Regions from separate parts of the Arthrobacter sp. W4I7 genome, predicted to be linked through region 1. Evidence: riboswitches for the same ligand, from Rfam matches in the RefSeq annotation. Region 1 holds a riboswitch; each other region holds the start of a gene.
The links. Region 1 has a riboswitch for S-adenosylmethionine ahead of QF047_RS00610 (DUF1737 domain-containing protein). Riboswitches for the same ligand answer to the same signal wherever they lie in the genome.
Positions count from the first base shown of each region.

Region 2: another riboswitch for S-adenosylmethionine. It lies ahead of QF047_RS13785 (homoserine O-acetyltransferase); the one in region 1 lies ahead of QF047_RS00610 (DUF1737 domain-containing protein).
Region 3: another riboswitch for S-adenosylmethionine. It lies ahead of QF047_RS06745 (aminotransferase class V-fold PLP-dependent enzyme); the one in region 1 lies ahead of QF047_RS00610 (DUF1737 domain-containing protein).

Region 1 covers NZ_JAUSXU010000001.1:137,140-142,879, forward strand. The annotation lists gene QF047_RS00590 (HNH endonuclease signature motif containing protein) at 1-619, opposite strand, end outside; gene QF047_RS00595 (DUF1905 domain-containing protein) at 737-1,039, shown strand; gene QF047_RS00600 (O-succinylhomoserine sulfhydrylase) at 1,252-2,460, opposite strand; gene QF047_RS00605 (rhodanese-like domain-containing protein) at 2,461-2,871, opposite strand; gene QF047_RS00610 (DUF1737 domain-containing protein) at 2,868-3,146, opposite strand; SAM riboswitch class IV at 3,160-3,274, opposite strand; gene opgC (OpgC domain-containing protein) at 3,628-5,740, shown strand, end outside.
Region 2 covers NZ_JAUSXU010000001.1:3,008,594-3,014,333, forward strand. The annotation lists gene QF047_RS13765 (alpha/beta hydrolase) at 1-241, opposite strand, end outside; gene QF047_RS13770 (SGNH/GDSL hydrolase family protein) at 391-1,188, shown strand; gene QF047_RS13775 (winged helix DNA-binding domain-containing protein) at 1,246-2,469, shown strand; gene QF047_RS13780 (hypothetical protein) at 2,502-3,056, shown strand; gene QF047_RS13785 (homoserine O-acetyltransferase) at 3,112-4,227, opposite strand; SAM riboswitch class IV at 4,240-4,355, opposite strand; gene QF047_RS13790 (bifunctional o-acetylhomoserine/o-acetylserine sulfhydrylase) at 4,466-5,740, opposite strand, start outside.
Region 3 covers NZ_JAUSXU010000001.1:1,460,989-1,466,728, forward strand. The annotation lists gene QF047_RS06720 (hypothetical protein) at 1-320, opposite strand, end outside; gene QF047_RS06725 (CrcB family protein) at 366-797, opposite strand; gene QF047_RS06730 (CrcB family protein) at 794-1,237, opposite strand; gene QF047_RS06735 (metal-dependent transcriptional regulator) at 1,238-1,951, opposite strand; gene QF047_RS06740 (class I SAM-dependent methyltransferase) at 1,981-2,739, opposite strand; gene QF047_RS06745 (aminotransferase class V-fold PLP-dependent enzyme) at 2,795-4,228, opposite strand; SAM riboswitch class IV at 4,264-4,377, opposite strand; gene hisN (histidinol-phosphatase) at 4,536-5,348, opposite strand; gene QF047_RS06755 (ribosome small subunit-dependent GTPase A) at 5,397-5,740, opposite strand, start outside.

The DNA of each region.
Region 1 (5,740 bases):
GACGTTCGCGCCAGCCGCGGACCTTGGCCCGGAAGCGTCCGGGGACCAGGTCCCCGGCGGCGGCTCCGCGTGCCGGATTGGGTGCGTCGGGGTCCAGGAAATGCGCGGCGAGGGCGGCCGCGCCGGCAGGGCCGAGGCCATCGGTTTCGTCGCCAATGATTTTCGCATGCTGCCACGAGATGGCCCCGCTGGAGAGGGCGTCCATGACCGGCGGCAGGGAGCAGACTTGCCGGGACTGGGTGACGAGCGCCCCGGCGGCGGGGGAGCTGATGGTCAGGACGCCTGCGATTTCCTCGATCGCGGACATCTCCGCGTAAGTGCGTTCGTGTGCGGGTGCTTCGGGCGGGGTCATCGCGTGCTGGATTTCGATGGCCTCGGCGGCATCCCGGGCCTTGATGGCGGCGATCTGGGCTTCCAGCTGCTTCGTTACGGCCATCCGCTCCAGACGGATCTCATACCGGCGCTGCAGCACATCGGTCACGACGTCAACGCCGTCAGTATTAGCAGGGCCCGGGCGGCCCGCGCCCAAGCGGGCATCCTCAACAAACAGCGCATCAAGGCCAGCGACGGAAGCATGAATGCCCTCCATCACCGCCACTGTGCCCGCGCCGTTTCCCATAGAAACATCTTCTAACGGGGGTCTGACATTTTAGGTGCGGTGGGCCGGCCGGTGGGAAAAACTGCAGAACTTTTTGGCCGCTTTATATGTAGGGCCCGAAAGTGCCATACTCGGCGCGTGACGGCGTCGTATTCTTTCAAAGCAGCATTGTGGCTGTATCCCGGCGAGGCCGGTTGGCACTTCCTGACCCTGCCGGCAGAGATCGCGGACGATGTGCGCGTTCAAACTGCAGGGTCCAGCAAGGCGTTCGGCTCGATCAAAGTCAAGGCCGAGATCGGCGGACACTCCTGGCAGACTTCGCTCTTCCGGGACAACAAAAGCAGCTCGTACCTGCTACCCGTGAAGAAGGGCGTTAGGGACAAAGCCAAAATCGACGAAGGCGACGAAGTAACCGTCCACCTTTCCCTCGACGGCCTCTGAGGCCTGGATAGCGGGAACACCCGCCGATTCCCGATACAGTCGCAGAGATCCGGCGAGGGTGCCGGGGTCATTTGTGTAGCTTGCGTCAGAGCGACGAAGGAGCAGCAAGCGGCAAATGGTCCCGGTGCCGGAGCGGAGCCAGCGGACCCAGCGGACCCAGCGGTGCCGGAGCGGAGCCAGGACGCGTGGAACCCGCCCCGCCCCAGCCAGCGCTAAATCTGCTTGAGTGCCTGTTCCAAGTCGCCAATCAGGTCGTCCAGGTCCTCAAGCCCCACCGAGAGCCGAACAACTCCATCGCTCAGGCCAATGGCCGCGCGGCCCTCAGGTCCCATCGCCCGGTGCGTGGTGGTGGCAGGGTGGGTGATCAGGGACTTGGAATCGCCCAGGTTGTTCGAGATGTCGATGATCCGCAAGGCATCCAGCAGCGCAAAGGCGGCCTCCTTGCCCGAGCGGCCGCCGGAAGGGGCAAGTTCAAGGGTGAGCACCGTGCCGCCCGCCTTCATCTGCTTTGCGGCGAGCTCGTACTGCGGGTGCGACTTCAGCAGCGGGTACTTGATCCAGCTCACGGCCGGCTGCTGCTCCAGCCACTCGGCGATCCGCAGCGCGGAGGCGGAGGAGTGGTTGACGCGCAAGGCCATGGTCTCGAGGCCCTTGGTGAGGACCCACGCGTTGAAGGCGGACAGCGACGGGCCGGTGTGCCGCATGAGCTGCTTGACCGGGCCTTCGATGAATTCCTTGGTGCCCAGGATGGCGCCGCCCAGGACCCTGCCCTGGCCGTCGATGTGCTTGGTACCCGAGTAGACAATGACGTCGGCGCCGAACTGGCCGCAACGCTGCAGCAGGGGAGTGGCAAAGACGTTGTCGACGACGACGGTGGCACCTGCGGCGTGGGCGAGTTCGCTCACCGCCGCAATGTCCACGATTTCCTGCATGGGATTTGACGGCGACTCGAAGAACACGGCGGTGGTGGGCTGGGACAGGGCTTCGCGCCACTGGTCCAGGTCCGGGCCGTCCACGAATACGGTCTCCACGCCCCACCGCGGCAGGATCTCGTTGAGGATCACGAAGCAGGAGCCAAAGAGCGAGCGGGCGGCAACCACCCTGTCGCCGGCAGCCAGCAAGGCACCCAGGGCGGTGAAAACTGCGGACATGCCGGACGCCGTCGCAAAGCACGCTTCGGTGCCCTCCAGGAGGCGGAGCCGCTCCTGGAATGTAGCAACGGAGGGGTTGCCGTAGCGGGAGTAGACGAAGCGTTCGTCCTCACCGGTGAAGGCCCGTTCGGCAGCGGCGGCGGATTCGTACACAAAGCCGGAGTTCAGGAACACAGCCTCGCTGGTTTCCTGGAAGTTGGTGCGGTCCAGCCCGCCGCGGACGGCCTGGGTGTCGGGGCTCCAGCCGGCGGCGTCTTCGTTGAAGGTCACTTAGTTCTTTCCCAGGTTGGTTGGCAGGCCGCGGTTTTTCCAGCCGTTGACGGTGCGCTCTCCATAGCGGTCCGGCTCGCCTTCGAAGCCCTCCAGCACGTTGTAGGAGGTGAAGCCGGCCTGCGTGGCGGCGGTTGCGGCAGCGATGGAACGCTGCCCGGAGCGGCAGAGGAAGAGCAGCTCAGTTGAAGGATTGTCGGGGGCCTGCAGGCTCAGGTCCTTGATGAAATCAGGGTTGGGAATGCCGCCCGGGAAGGTCCACTGGATGAACAGCGGATCATTGTCCGTGGCCTTTGTGTCGGGGATGCCGATGTGGGCCCATTCGCCCTCGGTGCGCACGTCCACGAGGATGGCGCCCTGCTGCAGCTTGTCCCAGGCTTCCTGGGGGGTGAGGTCTCCTGCATAGCTCATGCGTGGCCCTCGCCGTCGAACTCGAGGTCTTCGCTGGCTGCTTCAAGGTCATCAACGGCAGTGGCGACGGCGGCATCCGCGGACGCGATGGCGGCCGGCAGGACTACAGCCTGGGCCACAATGACGCTGCTGCCGTTGAAGGTTGCTGCGGGGCTTCCATGCAGCACATACCCCTCTGCCAGCGCGGCCGAGATCCGCTCACAGAACGCACGGTCATCCGGCCCGCTGATGAGGCGGTAGGACAATTTCTCTTCAGGGGCAGGTGCGTCAGACATGACGGATCTCCTTCTCTCACGCTTGCAGCTCGAATCGGTCGATATGCCGAGTATTCACCTGAGGCACCCCGCCGCGGAAGGAGGGTTGCCGACCGGCCAGTCAGGGCTTGGCACCGGTACTCATTACTCCCCAAAAACGTAACACTTGGCGCGCGGGGCCGCACCGCCGTCGTCGTCATGTTCCGTAACTGAAGCGCCGCTGAAGCAGCTTGGGTGATTGCGCGGCGGTTCCTGGAACGTACGACGGCGGGAACCGCCACGGGCAGCGAAGCCGACCGACGCCCGCCGCGGCTTTCCACGCCAGATAGGGTTCTTGTCAGGGCGCCGCCGCGCCGTCGGAGCAAAATTCCTGGGGGTCCCCATCAGCACGCCACGAGCCGCCGCGCTGGAGAGCCGTCCCACGCAACTCCATTGGCAAAATTTCCGGGGACAACATACCCGCCAGTCGGCTGTCCGAAGGGGTGCTGCCCTTCTTGCCGCGGTGACGATTGCCCTCCTGGCAGTGGTGCTGCCCGCCGGAGCCGCCCGTGCTGCCGACACCTTCCCGGGTGAGGGCAAACCGCTGCTGGGCGCTGTCCTCGAATGGGGCGAGGACACGGCGGCCGGTTTTACGGAGAGGTTCGGCGCGTCGCCGGCGCTTTTCGGGCACGACATCGCGTTGCCCTTCCGTGGATCGGAGGAGAACGACATCCGGGGCTTCCTGGAGCAGTCCGGGATGCAGGGCGCCCATGCGATGCTCACGGTGAAGCCCAGCGTTCCGCTTGACCAGGTTACCGCTGAAGCTGCCGCATCATTCGCCGGCGACGTGCGGAGGCTGACAGCGGACTTCAAGGGCCATGTGCTGATCCGCTTTGCCCCCGACATGAATGCCAGCTGGGTGGAATGGGGCCAGCAGCCCGCCGCTTACCGGTCCGCCTTCCAGGCCGTCGCCGCAGCCTTTGAAGATGCCGATGGCATCCGACCACCGATGGTGTGGGAGCCGTACCTGGGGAAGGACTACCCGTTCGACCGGCACCGGAACGCCCCTGTGCCGGGCAGCGATGGCTTCGCCCTGCTCGATACCAACGGTGACGGCGTGTGGAACGGCTCCGATGCGGCCTACGCCCCGTACTATCCGGGGGACGATGCCGTGGACTGGGTGGGCCTGACCGCTTTCCACGACGACACTGCCGGCGGCGCGGCGGTCAACACCGTTCCCCGGCAGAACGAACTCCAGGAGATGCTCACGGCCTCCGACGGGGAAGACTTCTACGGGACTTATGCGTCAGGGAAGGACAAGCCGTTCCTGCTGCAGACCTCCGCGTTCTACAGCCCGGCCTCCGGCGGCGCTTCGGACGTGGACATCAAGGTGGGCTGGTGGGACCAGGTCCTGGATGCTGCCACGTCCACGGACTTCGCCAGCACGGCGGCAGTGGTCTGGGATGAGCGGACAAGCACCAGGGACACCGGGGTGGCCAGCATCGACTGGCTGCTCACCGGGAACCCTGCGGTTGCTGCTGCCGCCCTGGATCGGCTCGAGGCTTCCCCCATGGTGACCGGTCCTGCCACCGAAATCGGTGCCGGCAGCGGATACGTCCGCGCCAACACCGTCGCCGGGGCGGCTGCCTGGACCGTGGGAGCGGCACTGATCATCCTCCTGGTGGCGCTGTGGCAAATCCCCCGGCGGGTCAATGCCGCAACAGCCTGGGGCTACACCGATCCCTCCAGCAGGGATTCGCGGGTGGACCTGCTGAGGGGCATGGCCATTGTGTTTGTGGTGGTAAACCACCTGGGCATGATGTCACTGTTCCAGCTGCTCACCCAGGAGGCGGTGGGTTTCGTTTCCGGGGCCGAACTTTTTGTCCTCTTCTCGGGGCTGGTGGTGGGCATGGTGTACAGGCCGCGGGTCAACCGGGACTTTGGGACGGTGGTGGACCTGACCTCCCGCCGTGCGGGGAAGCTTTACCTGACGGCGCTGGCGGTGCTGATCGGCGTCTTCCTGATCTCGCTGCTGCCCCTGTTCCAGAGTGATGCACTGACCACCTACGTTGACCAGGGAACCGGCGGGGCGGGGCACAACGGCGCCGGCCGGACCTACGACCTCTACGCCGGAATGGAATCGCTGTTCCAGTTCCCCGTACCGCCGCAGGTCCTGCCGGCCATCCTGCTGCTGCAGTTCGGCCCGTGGCAGTTCAACGTGATGGGCCTGTACGTGGTGCTGCTGCTCGTCAGCCCGCTGATCCTTGCCGCACTCAACCGCGGCAAGGCAGTATGGGTGCTCGGCGCCACGCTGGCCGTGTACGCAGTGGGCGCGGCCACCCGGTTCCGGATCCTGCCCTCGCAGTTCGAGGACTCTTTCCCGCTGCTGGTGTGGCAGGTCCTTTTCGTGATCGGCCTGGTGGCGGGGTTCCACCGCCACCGCATTGTTTCGTGGCTAACTGACCACACCTGGGCAGTGGCCGCCTGCACTGCGGCCGCCTTCGCTTTCGCGTTCCTGTCCTGGGGCAACCCGTACCTGGCCAACGCCTTTGATATGCGGCTCGCGATTGTTCCGGACACGGCGTACCGGACCATGTATGACCTCTTCTTCGGCCGCACTTATCTGGCCCCGGGCC
Region 2 (5,740 bases), 2.9 Mb from region 1:
GGTCCAGGGAATAATCGATGGACGCCGTGAGCGGGAACCAGGTGAAGCCGGGGCCCATGGCGATCGGAGCCCGGACGGAAGCGACTGCGAAGTCATCCGGAAGCAGGTCGGCCAGGCTGAGCAGATCCTGTTCGTTGGCGCCGTAGCCGTGCAGCAGCACCAGCAGCGGCTTGCCGTCGCGCTGGTCCTCGGGATGGGACCACAAAACAACAGGGGCAGGAAATACTTCGGCTTCAGTCATGGTTTCCATTCTTACAGTTACCCGAAGGTAACAACCTACGTTCGCGTAGCTTCCGAAACGGAAGGCAGGATAGGACCGTGACTGACGCGAGTACCTTTCAGACGGCCGCTGCCCCTGCCGGATCCCACCCCTGGACCCGGTACGTGGCAATGGGCGATTCCTTTACCGAGGGCATCGGCGACCCCGAGCCCTCAAGCCCCGGCGGCTACCGCGGCTGGGCCGACAGGGTGGCGGAGGAACTCAGCCGCACCAAGCCCGACTTTGCCTATGCGAACCTTGCGGTGCGTGGCCGGTTGGTCCAACAAGTGGTGGACCAACAACTGGCCCCGTGCCTGGCGCTGAAGCCGGACCTGGTGACCCTCTCCGCCGGAGGCAACGACCTGCTCCGCCCGGGCGGCGACCCCGACGCCCTGGCCGAGAAACTCGATTCCGTGGTCCAGCTCCTGGCTCTGGGCGGCGCCACCGTGGTCCTCTTCAACGGCCCGGACACGGGTTCCTCGGTACTGGGCAGGATCCGCAGCAAGGTGGCCATCTATAACGAGAACCTGCGGACGGTTGCTGCGCGGCACGACGCGATCATCGCCGATATGTGGTCCCTGCGCCAGCTCAGCGACCCCCAAATGTGGGACGTGGACCGGCTTCACTTCTCGCCGCTGGGCCACCACACCATCGCGGCCATGGTCCTGGATGCACTGAATGTGGAGCACACGCTGAAGCCGCTGCAGCCCAAGCCACTGCCGCCGCAGACCTGGCGCGAGGCACGCTCCGGGGACCTCGTCTGGGCGCGCGAGTACTTTGTGCCCTGGGTGCTGCGCCGGCTGCGGCACCAGTCCTCGGGTGACGGGATCAGCGCAAAGCGGCCGACGCCGGGACCTGTGTTCGGCCCGGGCGTTCCGTTGGGTTCCGGCGAGGGTCCGCTCGGGACCACCGAGGCTGCCCGGCGCTAGCAGAGTGATTGTGGTGACGGCCTGTGCGGGCAGCTGAGTAGTTTCAAGGGGTTGTGCATGGAACCGGAGCAGGTGGCGCGGCGGCGGCTGCGGTCGCAGCTGCTCCGCGACCCCGGCGCCGCATCCCCGGAGACAGCCCTGCGGGCGCTGCTCGCCGTGCAAGCGCAGGAGTTCACCTACGCCCGGTGGAGTTTGGCGCAGCGCGTGTCAGCCGCAGCTGCACCAGCCGTTACCGCGGCGGACATCGAGCAGTCCGTGGCAGACGGGCGGATCCTGCGGACGCATATCCTCCGGCCCACTTGGCATTTTGTCCACCGGGATGATCTCCGCTGGCTTCTGGCGCTTTCCGCACCGCGGCTCGAGCAAGCCAATGCCGCCACGTACCGGCACACCGGCATCGATGCAGCCGTTGCCGCCCGGAGTGACGAGGTCCTGGCCGGCGCGGTTGCGGGCGGGAACCACCTGTCCCGGGAAGGCCTCGCCGCGAGCCTTCACGACGCCGGGTTCCCGGCCAAGGGCCTGCAGCTTGCCTACCTGATCATGCACGCCGAAATCAGCGGCGTCCTGGTGAGCGGCAGGCCCGTGCGCAGCGCGGGCGGGGCGTTGAAGCAGACGTATGCGCTTTTCGACGAGCGGGTGCCCGTCGGGGCGGAACCTGCGCCCGGCGGGCCTGAAGCACTCGCCGAATTGGCCCGCCGCTATTTCACCAGCCGGGGCCCGGCGACGGTCAAGGACTGCGCCGACTGGTCCGGGCTGACCATGACGGACGTCCGCAAGGGCCTGCAACTCACTGTCGAGGCGCACTCCAAAGCCCTGGCCGAAACGGTGATTGACGGCGTCGTTGTCTACTTCGATGCGGGGAGTGACGACGGAAGTCTGGACGCGGGAAGCCTCGACGCCGCCGGGGCCGGCGCTGGTGCTGGTGGCGCCGGCGCTGATGGTGCTGGCGTTGGTGGTGCTTCGGAAGTCCGGCCGCGGATAGACCTGATCCAGTGCTACGACGAGTATGTGATGGGCTATTCCGCCACGCGGCATTACATGGGAGGCGGGGCGCCGGCCTTTCCGTTCAAGGGCGAACCCATGCATGTGGTGCTGCTGGACGGGCGGATGGCCGGATCATGGCGGCACACGCTGCTTCCGGGCCGGTGCGAACTGGACATCCGCCTCTCCTCTGCGGATGCCGCTCCCGGCTCTCCGCTGGCTGCGGCAGTTCAGGAAGCCGTGGATAGGTATGGCGCCTTTATGGAGCTCCGCACGGTCCGCGTGCAAGCCCGGGCTTAAGCTGGAAGGACACCAATGAGAGGCACGGCACCGTGAGCAACTTGTTTTTCTGGATCATCGTCTTGTCGTTCCTGGTCCCGATGGCCATGCGGATGTACCGGAAGTCCGTGGCCCGCAGGAACCACGAGCAGAGCTTTTCGGGACGCTACCCGGACCAGTTCCCGGGCGGCGGCATGTACCCCGGTTCCAACGGCCCGCAGAGCAACCAGCCCCGGGACGGTTTCACCCAGCAGGACTACTTCGGTGGCGGATTCCGGCAGCTTGACCAGCCCCAGCCCCTCCCGGGCTCGCCGCTGCCGCCCGTTCAGCCGGTCCCGCCGATGGACCAGCAGTTCCCGCCCTACGGGCAGCCGACGTTTGGCCAGCCCGGCTACGGACAGCCCGGTTACGGACAGCACGGACAGCCCCTGCCCGGCCAGCCCGAAGAAGCCCCGCAGCAGCCCGCGGCCCCGGCCACTCCCCCTCCGCCGTCGGCCCCGCAGGGCTACCGCGCGCGCAAGCTTGCGGAACTGGACCAGAAGTACAGCAACGGCGAGCTCTCCATGGAGGATTACATGGCCCGCCGCAGCGAGATCATGAACGGCTAGGAAGCAGCCAGGCCAGGAACCAGCCAGGCCAGGCAGCGGTCAGACCAGCCCGCCGTCAGACCAGGAAACCTGTCCGGAGCTGGTTTCCCAGCTGGCCTATTTCCGTGAGGAATCCGTCGTGACCGATGGGCGCCTCGATGAAGTGGACGTCCACGTCTCCGGGGAGGGCCCGGGCCAGCTCCAAGGACTGGGACGGGAAGTAGAGCCGGTCCGAATCCACGGCGGCTACGAAGAACCGCGCATCGGCACGGGACAGGGTTTGCTCGAGGGGTCCTCGGCCACGGCAGATGTCGTGGCTCATCAGCGCTTCGGTGATGGCGATGTAGCTGTTGGCGTCGAAGCGCTGGACCAGCTTGGTGCCCTGATGGTCCAGGTAGCTCTCCACCTGGTAGCGCCCGCGCGCCGCGAGCTGCCCGCCCTGGAAGGGCGATTCGGGGGCCTGCGGTGCCCGGCCGAAGCGTCCGTCCAGTTCCAGCGGCGAACGGTACGTGATGTGGGCAATGCGCCGGGCCAGGGCCAGGCCATCCTCCGGCAATGGCCCGCCGTAGTAGTCACCGCCGTTGAAGTTAGCGTCCTGGCGGATGGCGAGAGTCTGTGCCTGGGCGAAGGCGATCTGCTCGGCGGTACTCGCGGCCCCCACGGAAATCACGGCACAGCGCTGCACTCGTTCCGGATATGTCACCGCCCATTCCAGCGCACGTGCGCCGCCCATCGAGCCGCCCAGTACGGCAAACCAGCTGCTGATGCCCAGCTGGTCCGCCAGCCGGGCCTCCGCCTCGCTGGTGTCCCGGAGGGTCACCAGCGGGAACCGGGAGCCCCAGGGTTTGCCGTCAGGTGCGGGCGACGACGGCCCGGTGGACCCGTAGCAGCCGCCCACAATGTTGATTGAGACGACGAAGAACTGGTCGGTGTCCACGGGCGCACCCGGTCCCGCGAGCTGTTCCCACCAACCGGGCTCATCCGTGTCGCCCCTTGTCACGTGGGTGCTGCCGGTGAGCGCGTGCTCGATCAGGACTGCATTGCTGCCGTCCTCATTCAGCGTGCCCCAGGTCTCGTAGGCCAGGGTGACATCCGGCAGGTATCCGCCGGCTTCCAGCTTGAGTCCCCCGATGGAGGCATAGCGGACAATCCCATGCTCGGGAACAGTGGTACGGGTGACGGTAACCGTCATGGCAAGACCTCTTCTACGCGCTTGCCTGCCGTCGTCTGACCGGCAGGCCAGGTCTTCACCCGGGGCACCCCACCGCGGTAGGAGGGTTGCCGGCCAGCAAGCCGGGGCTGTCACTGGCACTCATGACCTGCATCGAGTGTACGAAACAGCCCCGGCCTCCCGCCAAGAGTGTGACTGGTTGTGACTTCCCGGCTTGTCGCCGCTGGTGGCCGTCTGGATCAGGGCGCCTGCCCGCGGATCAAGCGCCGCTGGCCTCCTTGGCCGCCCTGAAACCGGCTTCGAGGTCCGCCAGGATGTCATCGATGTGTTCGATTCCCACCGAAAGTCGCACCAGTCCGGGGGTCACGCCGGCAATTTCCTGCTGCTCCGGGGAGAGCTGGCTGTGCGTGGTCGACGCCGGATGGATCACCAGGGAGCGGACGTCACCGATGTTTGCCACGTGGGAGTGCAGCTCCAGGGCGTCCACGAAGCGCTTCCCGGCCTCGGCCCCGCCGGCCAGGTTGAACGACACGATGGCGCCGGTACCCTTCGGGCCGTACTTGCGGCCGCGCTCGTACCAGGGGCTGGAGGGCAGCCCGGCGTAGGCGACGGATTCGACGTCGTCCCTTCCTTCCAGCCACCGGGCAACGTCCACGGCGTTAGCCACGTGCCGTTCCACCCGCAGGCTCAGCGTCTCCAGTCCCTGGGCAATCAGGAAGGCGTTGAACGGCGACACCGCAGAACCGAGGTCGCGCAGCAACTGGACCCGGGCCTTGAGGATGTAGGACAGGTTGGCGCCCAGCGCTCCGTCGGCGCCGAGGTCGCGGGCGTACACCAGCCCGTTGTAGGTGGGGTCCGGGGTGTTGAAACCGGGGAACTTCTGCGGGTCCTTGCCGAAGTCGAACTTTCCGGAGTCCACGATCACGCCGGCGATGGCAGCACCGTGGCCGCCCAGGTATTTGGTGGCCGAGTGCACCACGATGTCTGCGCCCCATTCCAGCGGCCGGATCAAGTACGGGGTGGACAGGGTGTTGTCCACGACCAGGGGCACGCCGGCGTCATGGGCAACCTGGGACACTCCTTCGATGTCCAGGACGTCCTGCCGCGGGTTGGAAACCACCTCGCCGAAGAAGAGCTTGGTGTTGGGCTGGACGGCGTCACGCCACTGGTCCAGGTTGTCCGGGTCTGCCACAAAAGTGACCGAGATGCCGAACTTCTTCAGGGTGTGGGCGAAGAGGTTGTAGGTGCCGCCGTAGAGGCTGGGGCTGGCCACGATGTGGTCCCCCGCCTCGGCGATGTTCAGGATGGCAAACGTCTCTGCGGCCTGCCCGGAGCTGAGCAGCAAGGCCCCCAGGCCGCCTTCAAGGCTGGCGATCCGCTGTTCCACGGCTTCCTGGGTGGGGTTGCCGATCCTGGTGTAGATGGGAGCCAGCTCGGCAAGTGCGAAGCGGTTGGCAGCACTTTCCGCGCTCGGGAACACAAAGGACGTGGTCTGGTAGATGGGGAGGGCGCGGGCGCCGGTGGCGCTGTCCGG
Region 3 (5,740 bases), 1.3 Mb from region 1:
CCGTCGAACTCGCCGCGGACGTACCCCGGGCGCAGTGGCGGAACGTCCGCGGGGCTGTGGTGCTCACACACCACATACGTAAACTCCGGCCACCATTTCTTGGGGCGCGCCGCTTCCTCATAACCGCAGACAGCGCACTCCAAATGCACCCAGACCGGGCGCTTCCCTGTCCGGTTGGCGCGGGACTGGACCAGCCACGGCGGCGGGTTGTCCAGGATCTCCCCGAGTTCCGCCTCGGTCATCCACTTTGGAAGGCCATGGCGCTGTGCCATTTCCATCGGTACATCCAGGGCAATGGCCGCGTCACGTCTGCTAATCATCACCATCCACGATACGGGAGCCCGCCAAATCGCCCGCCGCAACCCTTAACCGGCCAATGCAAGTCCTGCCGCAGCCGCGCCAAAACCAAGGACCAGATTGGCGGCAACATTCAATGCCGCGGATCCGAACCGTGCTTCACTGAGCAGCCGCACCGTTGCCGTGGTCCAGGAACTAAAAGTTGTGAGGCCGCCGGCCAGACCGGTGGCCAGCGCAGCCTGCCATTCCGGGGCCACCCCGAGTTTGAGGGTCATGGCGTGGGCAGCGCCGATAATGAAGCACCCTGTGACGTTCACGAACAGCGTGGCCCAAGGCCAGTGCAACCGTTTCCTGTTTCTGCTGCCATGGATTCCAGAGTGACGGTTCTCAACGCCGCGGGCAGAACGGATCGATGTGTGATGCGCGAACCAGCTGTCCACGGCAAAACGGAGCAGTGCACCGGCAACTCCGAACACTCCCACCAGCGCAGCCGCCGTCATGGCCGCCCCCCAAACCGGCCGCCACTGCGCCCGTCCACCCAGCCCGCCACAACCTTCCCGGCCCGCCACCCCGCACCGGCCGCGGCCAGCCCCAGCAGCAACGACAGGGCCAGGTAGGTGATCCAGATGAAGTGCGAGCCCGCCCGCGCCAGCTGGTCCACCGCGAACACCACGGCCGAGAATGTCGTGAAGGATCCCAGGAGTCCGGGGCCGAGGCCCGCGCGAAGCCAGAACGCGGTGTGCGGCCGTGCCATCCACACCGTAGTCAGCAACGCCAGGACAAAGCTTCCACCCACGTTGATCCCCAGCGTGGCCCACGGCATGGACCCCGGAAAATCCGGAAACGCCAGTCCCAGTCCGTACCGCAGCTCAGTCCCGATCAGGCCACCAACGGCAACAGCACACCAGGCACGCGCCGGCGGTATGCCCGCAGGCGCCATTCAGCTGTCTCCGAGCAGGCAGCCGGGGTGTGGGTGATCGCTGTGCACCCACAGTGCAGAGGTAATCTCATCGGCCAGATCGTAGTCCCTGGTCCTGCCCGAGTTCCTGATCCGGACCACCAGGGCCCCGCCGAACGGCTTGCGGCCCACGATCTCCACTTCGGCGTCGAGGTCTATCTCCTCCGCGGAAAGGTAGCGGAGCAGGTCGGGGTTTTCGTCGCTGATACGGGTGATCCTGCCGGTGTGCCCCTGGTCCAGTTCGCCCATCAGGTGCGCCCGGGGCATCAGGACTTTCCCGTCGGCCGTGGGAATCGGATCGCCGTGGGGGTCACGCTGCGGGTCTCCGAGTTTCGCTGCAACGCGTTCGATGAACGTGTCGGAGACGGCGTGCTCGAGCAGTTCGGCCTCGTCGTGGACCTCGTCCCAGCGGTAGCCCAGCTGTTGGACGAGATAGGTCTCGATCAGGCGGTGGCGGCGCACCATGGAAAGGGCCAGCCGGATACCCTGGTCCGTGAGCGTAATGGCGCTGTAGGGTTTATGGTCCACCAGGCCCTGGTCCTTCAACTTCCGGACCATTTCGGACACCGAGGAATTGGCCACCCCGAGGCGCTGGGCGAGCTGGGAGGACGTGATGGGCTTGTCCTGCCATTCGGTGAACGAGTAGATGACCTTGACGTAATCCTCGATGGAGGAGGAGGGCGCGCTGGTCTTCACAGCTCCAGCCTACCCGTTGACCGTCCCCGTTATGCTTTGATGGCCCGCCAGGTCAGCGTGAGATAAGGCAGCTCAAGCTCCTCATCCACGCTGTGGCCCAGGTGCTCGCGCAGGTACCAGTCAAGGTTGGCCAGCACCTTTGCGCGCGTGGTTTCGCCGGCCCGCAGATAGTAGCTCCGGGACTTCGTCAGCTCCACGAGGCCGGTGGTGGTGACGCGGTCCTGCCAATGCGTTACGTGGCCCTCAAGGTCCCGGAACTCCGGGCCCACCTGGGGCCGGAAGCCTGGCTTGTACACATCTCCGGCATGCATGATCCGGGAAAGCCGGTGAACCCAGGGCACCGAGGTGTCCAGCTGGTTCCAGATCAGGCCCAGCGTTCCATACGGACGCAGGACGCGCGCCAGTTCGGTGCTGGCAGCCAGGGTGTCACACCAGTGCCAGGCCTGGGCAACGCTGACGACGTCGAAGGCCGCCGCGGGCAGGCCCGTCGCCTCCGCGGTGGCCTGGACAGCCGCGGCCGCGGGGTAGTGCGCGCGTAACTGTTCGAGCATATCCCCGGACGGGTCCACGGCGGTGACGGACAGTCCCATCCCGAGCAGGAGCTCCGTGAACTTGCCGGTGCCTGCACCGGCGTCGAGTGCATCGCGGGCTCCAGCGGGGACCAGCCATTGCGCTGATTCTTCCGGGTAGCCCGGCCGGACCTGCTGGTAATGCTCGCCGCCGTCCTGGAAGCTCTGGCCGAGCTCCCGGCGACGCCCGTGATCCAATTTGGGGCCACCCCGTACCACGTGTGGCCTCCTTCGATTGATGCCCTTGGGTATCCTCCGAATTTACCGCACGTGCTTAGTCATCGATGCAGGGAGCGGCGCCGGCGGTGCCCGGGGTGTTCGGCGCCCAGTGCGGGTAGGTCCGGGTGTCGTTCGCAGGAACCCAGCGCCCGGCGTCCACCACGTAGTCCCAGCCCAGCCCGTTGCTGCGCAGCGCTGCAATGCCGGCAAGGAGCCGTTCGGCGTCCTCGAGGCGGGAGCCGACGCCGAAGCTGGCGCGGAGGGAACCGGAGGGCAGGCCCAGGCGCTTCAGTAGCGGGTGGGCGCAGAAGCGGCCGTCGCGCAGGCCCACGCCGTGCTCGGCGGACAGGTAGGCCGCCACCAGCCCGGCGTCGTAGCCTTCCACAGAAAAGTTGACCACGCCAATGGTGTCCGTATCCGGATTTGTGTCCTTGAAGATCTGGTGGACGGTCACACCGTCGATGTCCTGCAGGCCTTCCACCAGGAAGGACCGGATGGCGGATTCGTGGGCGTGCCACTGTTCCTGGTCCAGCCCGGCGATCACCTGGGTGGCGCGGGCCAGCGTGGCCGCGCCCAGGACGTTCGGTGAGCCGCCCTCATGGCGTGCCGGGCCGGTGGCCCAGCTGACGCCGTCGAGCCTTGCCTCCTTGACGGCGCCGCCGCCGGCGAGGTGCGGCGTTCCGGCGTCGAGCCAGTCCGCCCGCCCCACGAGCACGCCGGAACCGAACGGTGCGTAGAGCTTGTGGCCGGAGAAGGCGAGGTAGTCGACGTCGTCCGCGGCGATGTCCACGCGGCGGTGCGGGGCCAGCTGGGCGGCGTCCACCACGATCCGCGCGCCGTGTTCGTGGGCGAGCGCGGCCAGGGCGCGGATGGGAAGGATCTCACCGGTGACGTTGGACGCGCCGGTGACGGCGAGCAGGCTCACGCCGCCCTGCTCCAGTTCCGCCCGGACGGCTTCGATGGTGCCGGCGATGGTGTCGGCGGCAACGATGCTGCGGTGCGGGACGCCCTGCCACGGCAGGAGGTTGGCGTGGTGCTCGATGTCCAGGTAGAGGACGTCGCCGTCGGGGCGCCCGTCTGTTGCGGGCAGGCAGCCGGCCAGCAGGTTGAGCGAATCGGTGGTGTTCCGGGTGAAGATCACGGAGTCGTCCGGACGGCCGCCCACGAACCCGCGGACGATGTCGCGTGCGTTTTCGTAGACCGAGGTGCTGATCTGGGACGCGTAACCCGCGCCGCGGTGGACGCTCGCGTAGAACGGCAGGATCTCGTTGAGGTACGCCGAGACCACCGAGAGGGCGGGAGCGGACGCGCCGTAGTCAAGGTTTGCGTAGCGGACATGGCCGCCATGGATCAGCGGCGCCTGGATCTCGGCGCCGGTGACGGCAGCAAGCGGACGGCCGGCGGCGGCGCGGCGGGCATCGAAGGTGGTTCCAGGCTGGAGAATAACGGAACCGGCAGTGGCATTGGGGGAGACGGTGGCAGTTGTCACAGAGACCTCACTTCAAAAGGACTCCCACAGCCGGGAATCCGCGCTTGCCGCATCCGCTCCGGACCGGCCTGGTCGTCACCCGGGGCACCCCACCGCGGTTGGAGGGTTGCCGGCCAGCAAACCGGGGTTTCGCGCTGGCACTCGTGACCTGCTTAAGAGCGTAGAACATGGGGCGGGAAGGTTTGAAGCCGGCATAAATGTTAAGCGCTTTGTTACGCGCCGGCGGAGAAGGGCTTCTTTTACCGAAGAAACGACGGCGGGCGCCTCCTCGTGGAGGCGCCCGCCGCTGATTCTTCGGTAACCTGCCTTACAGGAGGTCGTCCAGGTCCGGGTTCAACCTGCGCAGCACCTCGGAGTGCAGGATGGAATTGGTGGCCAGCGCGTTGCCGCCGAAGGGACCGTCTTCGCCTTCCAGGGACGTGAATCGCCCCCCGGCTTCCACCACGATCGGCACTAGAGCGGCCATGTCGTAAAGGTTCAGTTCAGGTTCGCAGGCGATGTCCACTGAGCCTTCGGCCACCATGCAGTAGGACCAGAAGTCGCCGTACGCCCGGGTCCGCCACACGTCCTCGGTGAGGCCCAGAAAGTTGTCAAGGCTGCCGCGCTCCTTCCAGCCGCCAAGGCTGGAGTAGGACAGGGAAGCATCGGAGAGCTTGGAGACGTTGGATACCCGCAGCCGCGTGGCCGCGGCGAGGGAACGGCCCATGTAGGCGCCCATGTCCTTGGCAGCCCACCAGCGCTTGCCCAGGGCCGGTGCACTGACCACGCCGACCACGGGCTCGCCCTCGTCCACCAGTGCAATCAGGGTGGCCCAGACCGGGACGCCGCGGACAAAGTTCTTGGTGCCGTCGATGGGGTCGATGATCCAGCGCCGCGAGCCGTGGCCGGTACTGCCGAACTCCTCGCCGAGCACGGCGTCGCGCGGGCGGGAACGGGACAGCTGGCCGCGGATGGCTTCTTCGGCGGCCTTGTCCGCGTCCGTAACCGGCGTCAGGTCAGGCTTGGTCTCCACCTGCAGGTCCAGGGCCTTGAAGCGGCTCATGGTCTGGTCATCCACGGAGTCGGCCAGGACATGGGCCAGGCGCAGGTCATCGTTGTAGCTTGAAGCGGGTTGGATCATGGTTCCAAACTACCGTCTGCGCGCGGTTCTGCTGGGAGATCGGCGTTGTCAGTTGACGCTGCCAAGCTCCTTGGCCTCCTGGGCCTCCATGCGGGGATCGGTGCCGAGGAGCCGCCGCAGGGAGGCCAGCCTGGCTTCCCCGGTGGCGCCGGCATGTCCGCCGGCCACCCAGGCATCCAGGCCGCAGTTCACGGCATTGGCGGTGTGCTTGCAGCCCCGTTCGCAGTCTTCGGTGCCGGGGGAGAGGTCCGGGAAGGAGCGCAGGATCCGGTCCGGGTCCACGTGGGCCAGGCCGAAGGAGCGGATGCCTGGGGTGTCGATGATCCAGCTGCCCGGCGGTGCATCCGCAAGCCTCAGCGCCAGGGCGGACGATGACGTGTGGCGCCCGCGTC